Regions from separate parts of the Dietzia sp. IN118 genome, predicted to be linked through region 2. Evidence: riboswitches for the same ligand, from Rfam matches in the RefSeq annotation. Region 2 holds a riboswitch; the other holds the start of a gene.

Region 1 (3,401 bases), on a different contig from region 2:
GCCAGCGTCGGACGCTCGGAGGCGATCATCGCGGCCAGCGGCTCGGGCTGTAGGAAACGCTCCGGCATGAGCAGCGAGGCGCCCACCATGAACGCGGCGTACGGCAGGCCCCACGACATGGCGTGGAACATCGGCACGATCGCCAGCACGTTGTCGTCGAGCGAGATGTCCATGCCGTCGGACATGCACACCTGCATCGAGTGGAGGTAGATCGACCGGTGCGAGTAGACGACGCCCTTCGGGTCGCCGGTGGTGCCCGAGGTGTAGGCCATCGCGGCGCCGGAGTTCTCGTCGACCTCCGGCCAATCGAACTCGGTGGGCTGGGCGGCGAGGAGCGCGTCGTAGTCGTGCACCTGGATGCCCTCGGGAGCCTCGAGGTTCGCGGCGCCCCCACCGGTGACGATGACGTGCTCGACCGTCGAGAACCGGGGCAGGAGCGGCTGCAGGAGCGGGACGAGGCTCGGGTCGACGATCACGACCTTGTCCTCTGCGTGGTTGGCCACGAACTCGAGCTGGTCCGGGAACAGCCGGATGTTCAGCGGATGCAGCACGGCGCCCATGGACGGGATCGCGAGGTAGGCCTCCAAGTGCTCGGAGTTGTTCCACTGGAATGTGGCGACCCGCTGGTCACCGTCGACCCCCAGGGAACGCAGCGCGTTGGCCAGCTGCGCGGCGTGCTTGCCCAGATCGCCGTAGGTGATCTTCCGTGGTCCCTGATCGGTCCAGGTGGTGACGACCGCATCGGAGTGGACGGTCGCACCGAACTGCAGGATCGTGCTGATGTTCAACTGCTCCGGCATCATCGTGCTCTTCATGAGGGGCTCCTTGATCGAGGGGTGGCGTCTGTCACTCTCGTGTCGAGACTACCTGACGTCCATGACGTCCTTGGGCCGTGTGGGCGATCACCCGTCGAGGTCGTCGAAGACGGTCTGGACGGTCCTCGTCGCCGCGAGGGCCGCCGGCGCGCCGCAGTACTCCGAGGCGTGTATGACCGCCTCGGTGATCTCCTCGCGGGTCAACCCGTTGGTCAACCCGCCGCGTACATGCCCCGCCGGCTCGGCGTCCGCGCGCAGTGCCACGAGCATCCCGATATTAAGCAGGCTGCGATCCCGTCGGTCCAACCCGGGCCGGTTCCAGATGTTGCCCCACACGTTCTCTGCGACCACGTGCTGGATCGCCTCCGACTCCGTCCCGACAGCCCGGTCCATGGCCCGGTCGACGAAGTCGTCGCTCATCACCTCGCGCCTGGTCGCGAAACCCTGCTCGCGCAGATCCGCGGCCGAAGGCCCCTCGCCTGCAGAACTCGTCGTCGTCGTCATCTCCACGGTCCTCTCCCACTGCCGACAGGTATCGCGATCCATCCTCCCCGACCGTCGTCACCAGCTCCGCGTGACCTCGCCCCGCCCCGGCCAGGCGCGGGGACGGCTCGGACAGGGGCGACAGCGGATGTATGGGATGGGCGGACGCGACGACGGGTGGGATACCCTCGACGGGTCCGGCCACCAGCGTCGGACCCCGCGGCAACTCGGCGGAAGTCGGTGCGAATCCGACGCTGTCCCGCAACTGTGATCCCGTCTCAGGACGGGCGAGCCAGGTCGGCCGGTTCCGCGGCAGCCGTACGTACTGACCTCGGACGAAGGACGGTCGCGTGCAGCGGCCCAGGCCGCGGCCCGAGCTGTTTTCTTCCTCCGAATCACGGAGGATGCCATGCACCATCCACGAGCCCGCTCGCTGCTGCTCGCCCCCCTGGCCGCCCTGGCGCTGGTCGCCACCGCGTGCAGCGGCAGCGGCACCGGCGGCGACGAGCCGGCCCCGGCCGACCAGACCTCCGCCGCGGCGGAGGAACCGCAGGCGATCGTGTCGCTGGCCCCCACCACCACCGAGATGCTCTACGCCGTCGGCGCCGGGGACAGCGTCGTGGCGGTCGACGAGCGGTCCGACTTCCCCTCCGACGCCCCGGTCACCGACCTGTCCGGGTACACGCCCAACCTCGAGGCGATCCTGGGATACGCGCCGGACCTCGTCGTGCTCACCGACGACACCGGGGACATCGTGGCCGGCCTCGAACGCTCCGGCGTCGAGGTGCTGCAGCTGCCCGCCGCGCAGACCCTCGACGACACCTACACCCAGCTCGAGCAGGTCGGGGCGGCCACCGGGCACATCGGCGAGGCCGCCGAACTCGTGTCGCGGATGCAGAGCGAGATCGACGAGATCGTCGCCTCCGTGCCGGAGCGCGAGACGCCGCTGACGTACTTCCACGAACTCGACGACACCTACTACACCGTCACCGACGACACCTACGTCGGCGAGATCTACTCCCTGCTCGGCCTGACCTCGATCGCCACGGGCGACAACCCCTACCCGCAGCTGTCCGAGGAACTCATCCTCGAGGCCGACCCGGACCTGGTGTTCCTCGCCGACGGCCAGTGCTGCGGCATCACGCCCGAGGTCGTGGCCGAGCGACCGGGCTGGGACGGGCTCACCGCCGTGCGCGAGGACCGGGTCCACGTGGTGGACGAGGACCTCGCCAGCCGCTGGGGCCCGCGCATCGTGGACTTCATGCGCGAGGTCGCCGCGATCGTCACCGCGGTGCCCGACGCCGCGCCGGAGACCGCGGAGAGCCCCGCGAACCAGCCCGCCTCGTGACCCGCCCGTCGCCCCGCCGCGCCCTCGTGCTGGGCGGGGCGACGCTGTTGCTGGCCGCGGCGGTCCTGCTCGGCACCCTCATCGGCCCGGCCGGCCTCACCCCGGGCGGCGTGGTGCTCGAACTGGTGGGCCGGCTGCCGCTCGTCGACATCAACTCGGGGTTCACCGAACGTCAGCAGGTCATCCTCTGGGAGATCCGCATCCCACGCGTGGTGCTGGGCGCGATCGTCGGCGCGATGCTCGCGATCGCCGGGGCCACCTACCAGGGCGTGTTCCGCAACCCGCTCGCCGACCCGTACCTGCTCGGGGTGTCCAGCGGGGCGGGGCTGGGCGCCACCCTGGCGATCGTCGTGGGCGGCGCGATGGGCTCGGCGATGGTGCCGCCCGCCGCGTTCGCCGGCGGCATGATCGCGGTGCTGGCCACCTACACGCTGGGCCGCAGTGTCGGCGGTGGACGCAGCGAGGTGGTCATCATCCTCGCCGGCGTCGCCGTGGCGGCGTTCGCCAGCGCCATCCAGACGTTCTTCATGCAGCGCCACGACGAGACCCTGCGGCAGGTGTACTCGTGGACGCTCGGCCGCCTCACGACCAGCGGCTGGACCGACGTGCGGACGGTGCTGCCGTACGTGCTCGTGGCGGTGGCCGTGATCGCCCTGTTCCGCCGCACCCTCGACGTGATGGCGGTCGGGGACGCCGAGGCCGCGACGCTGGGGATCGCCCCGGCGCGGGTGCGCCTGGTCCTCATCAGCGTGGCC
Region 2 (3,401 bases):
CCACCGACCAGAACCCCACGGTCCGGGAGGTCATCGAACTCGGCCGCATCCCCCATCGCGCGGCCTGGTCGGGTCCGGGTCCCGGGGACGACGGGGTGGTGCGGCGCGCGGCGGCCACGACCGGCCTCGGCGACCGCCTGGACCAGCGGTACGCGACGCTGTCCGGCGGCGAGCGGCAGCGGGTGCAGATCGCGCGGGCCCTGGCCCAGGAACCCGGTGTGCTGGTCCTCGACGAGCCGACCAACCACCTCGACATCCGCCACCAGCTCGACCTGCTGGCCCTGGTCCGCGCCACGGACACCACGGTGATCGCGGCCCTGCACGATCTCACCCTGGCGGCCACGTTCTGCGACCATCTGATCGTGTTGTCCGGTGGGCGACTCGTGACCGGCGGCGCGCCCCACGAGGTGCTCACCGCCGACCTGATCCGGGAGGTGTACGGAGTGGAGGCCGAGGTGACCCATGACGGGCGGGGGGCGCATGTCCGCTATCTCGCGCGCTGACCCCCACCCGCACCGCGCGTCGTGCACGCGCCGCCGCGGTGACGGGTACGCGCTTGCCGCCCGCGCGGCGGGCATCGCGGCGGGGTTCGCCCTCGATCGCCTCGTCGGCGACCCACGACGGTTCCACCCCGTCGCGGGCTTCGGCCGGGTCGCGCTCGCCGTGGAGTCGCGACTCCTGCGGCCCGGCCGGACGCCCAACGCGCAGCGGGCGGCGGGCCTGCTGTTCACCGGCGTCCTCGTGGGGGGCACCGCCGCTGCGGTGACGGTCGTCCGCCGTCTGGCCGGGAGGAACCTCGCGGCGGCCGTGGTGTGGGACGCGGCCGTGGTGTGGTCATGCCTGGGCGGGTCCTCGTTGCTCGCGGTCGCGCGGCGGCAGGGTGACCTGCTCGCCCGGGGCGATCACGCGGGTTCCCGGGACCTGTTGCCGTGGTTGTGCGGACGGGATCCGGCCGCGCTCGGCCCGGAGGATCTCGCGCGAGCGGTCGTCGAGTCGGTCGCGGAGAACACCTCCGATGCGGCGGTGGCGACGCTGTTCTGGGCCGCGGTGGCGGGTTCGCCCGGCGCCGCCGTCCACCGCGCGGCCAACACGCTCGACGCGATGGTGGGTCACCGTTCGGAGCGGTACCGCCACTTCGGCACCGCCGCGGCGCGGCTCGACGACGTGCTGGGGTTCCTGCCGGCCCGGGGGGCCGGCGCGCTCGGGGTGGTCTGCGCCCCGACCGTGGGCGGGAGTCCCGCCGGGGCCCTGCGGGCGTGGCTCCGTGATGCGCGGGCGCACCCGAGCCCGAACGCCGGGGTCGTCGAGGCCGTGTGCGCGGGAGCGCTCGGGGTCAGGCTCGGCGGGCCCACGCCGTACCCGTACGGCGTGGAGGACCGGGCGGTCCTCGGTGACGGCCGGTCGGTCCGGGCCGACGACATCCGCCGCGCGGTTCTGCTGCACGACCGCGTCCAGCTGGCCACCGCCGCGATGGCCGTGCTGGGTGTGGTCGTGCGTCGCGCCGTCCTCGGGCGTCGCCGGGCCACGAAGCGCGGGTGGTCGGCTCCGCCGAGCCGGGGTACCTGCACCGCACGCGGACGCGGTGTGCCTATCCTGAGGGCGTACTGCTGACATCCGGAACGAGCAGGGGAAGACCGGTGGGAATCCGGCGCTGACCCGCAACGGTGTGTGGCCACTTTCGTGTCCGCGAGCCCGATTACCTGCCCGGATGTTCGCGACTCCGAGTACATCGCCGAGGTCTGCGATCCGGGGTCCTGTCAGGTGACGTGGTGTCGTCGTCGACTCCTACCCTCCTGCGGGTCTCACGTGTCGTCGACCGCACGACACGATCCGAGGACTGATCATGTTCCGTCGCCACCCCAGAATCACGCTCGCCACCCTCCTCGTCGCGGGGGTCGCCCTCACCGGCTGCTCCCGCGGCGAGGCGCTCGCGGAAGGCGGCCCGGTCGAGTCGTTCGCCGACCCTGTGACCGTCACCAACTGTGAGCGCGAGACCACCTACACCGCTGCGCCCCGGCGCATCATCTCGATGAATGACCACGTCACCGAGACCCTCATCCAGATGGGGGCCGGCGACCGGATCGTCGGCATGGGCTACGGCGAGCAGGACGATGTCCTGCCGGAGGTCGCCGAGCAGTTCGAGGCCATTCCGTCCCTCTCGGAGGAGTACCCCACCTGGGAGCAGATCGTGGACCTCGAGCCGGACCTCGTGGTGGCCGGGATGCGCAGCGCCTTCGACGACAAGGAAGGCCGCAGCCGCGACGCCCTCGAGGCCGCGGGGATCAACACCTTCCTGTTCTCCGAGTACTGCGGAGAAGGCTTCGGCGACCTGTCGATGCTCGAGACCGACTTCTCCCAGCTCGGCCGGATCCTCGACGTCGAGCCGGGGGCACGGGACCTCACGGACCGGATCTCCGCCGAGATGAGGGAGGTCCGAGAGACGCTCGATGCGTCGGGTGCCACCGGCACCCCCACGTTCTTCTACGACGGCGGCGAATCAGAACCGACGACGATCGGCGGCGTGGGCATCGGACAACTGATCGGCGAGTACGCGGGCGCGGACAACATCTTCTCCGAGGGCGACCGCCCCTATCTCACGTCCACATGGGAGATCCTGGGCGAGCGTCAGCCCGAGGCGATCGTGGTACTCGACTACGGCGCCACCAGCGCGGAGGACAAGATCGCCTACCTGCGCGCGCAGCCCATCATGTCCACGACGCCGGCAATCCGTGAGAACCGCATCGTGGTGGTCCCGCTGTCCGACTTCTTCGAGAGCTCGCGGATGACGACCTCCACCGAGACCATCGCCCGTGAGCTGCACCCGCACGCGTTCGGGCAGTGACATGACGACCGTCGCCGAGAACACCGGCGGGCGCGTTGACCGCGCCGGCACGGGCATCGATCCCCGCCCCGGCTCCGGGCGCATCGCCGATGCCCCGCCCACCGGGCGGCGGTCGCTGTGGCTCATCTGCCTCCCGCTCGTGGCGGTGCTCGCGATGACGATCGCGGCCGGGGTCTCCCTGGGCTCGGTGTCCATCCCGATCGGGGACGTGTGGGCGATCGTCGCGCACCGACTGGCGCCGGGGGTCTTCGACCCGTGGTGGACCGACGCCCGCGAGGCGATCGTCCTCGAGTCGCGACTGCCCCGGGCGCTCATGGCGGCGGCCGTGGGCGCGTCGCTGGCCGTGGCGGGTGGCGTCGCCCAGGCGGTCACCCGCAATCCGCTCGCCGACCCGTATCTGCTCGGTGTCTCCTCGGGCGCGGGCTTCGGCGTCGTGGTGCTCACGGTCCTCGGCGTGGGCGCCGGGATGTGGGGCGTGTCCACCCTGCCGATCGCGGCGTTCCTCGGCGCGCTGCTCCCGCTGGCGGGCGTCGTCCTGGTGGCCCGCCGCGCCCATGAT

The links. A riboswitch is a leader RNA that binds a small molecule or an ion and turns the genes downstream of it on or off. The one in region 2 is predicted to bind cobalamin.
Region 1: it holds a riboswitch for cobalamin, as region 2 does, so the genes downstream of both, Q2K20_RS16815 (ABC transporter substrate-binding protein) here and Q2K20_RS10370 (ABC transporter substrate-binding protein) in region 2, are expected to answer to the same signal.

What each region holds. Positions count from the first base shown of each region.
Region 1 covers NZ_JAUMSR010000002.1:279,120-282,520, reverse strand. Annotated here, with positions in the region: gene Q2K20_RS16825 (long-chain fatty acid--CoA ligase) at 1-815, opposite strand, end outside; gene Q2K20_RS16820 (carboxymuconolactone decarboxylase family protein) at 903-1,319, opposite strand; cobalamin riboswitch at 1,475-1,619, shown strand; gene Q2K20_RS16815 (ABC transporter substrate-binding protein) at 1,708-2,646, shown strand; gene Q2K20_RS16810 (FecCD family ABC transporter permease) at 2,643-3,401, shown strand, end outside.
Region 2 covers NZ_JAUMSR010000001.1:2,153,102-2,156,502, forward strand. Annotated here, with positions in the region: gene Q2K20_RS10360 (ABC transporter ATP-binding protein) at 1-503, shown strand, start outside; gene Q2K20_RS10365 (cobalamin biosynthesis protein) at 481-1,611, shown strand; cobalamin riboswitch at 1,581-1,723, shown strand; gene Q2K20_RS10370 (ABC transporter substrate-binding protein) at 1,844-2,842, shown strand; gene Q2K20_RS10375 (FecCD family ABC transporter permease) at 2,844-3,401, shown strand, end outside.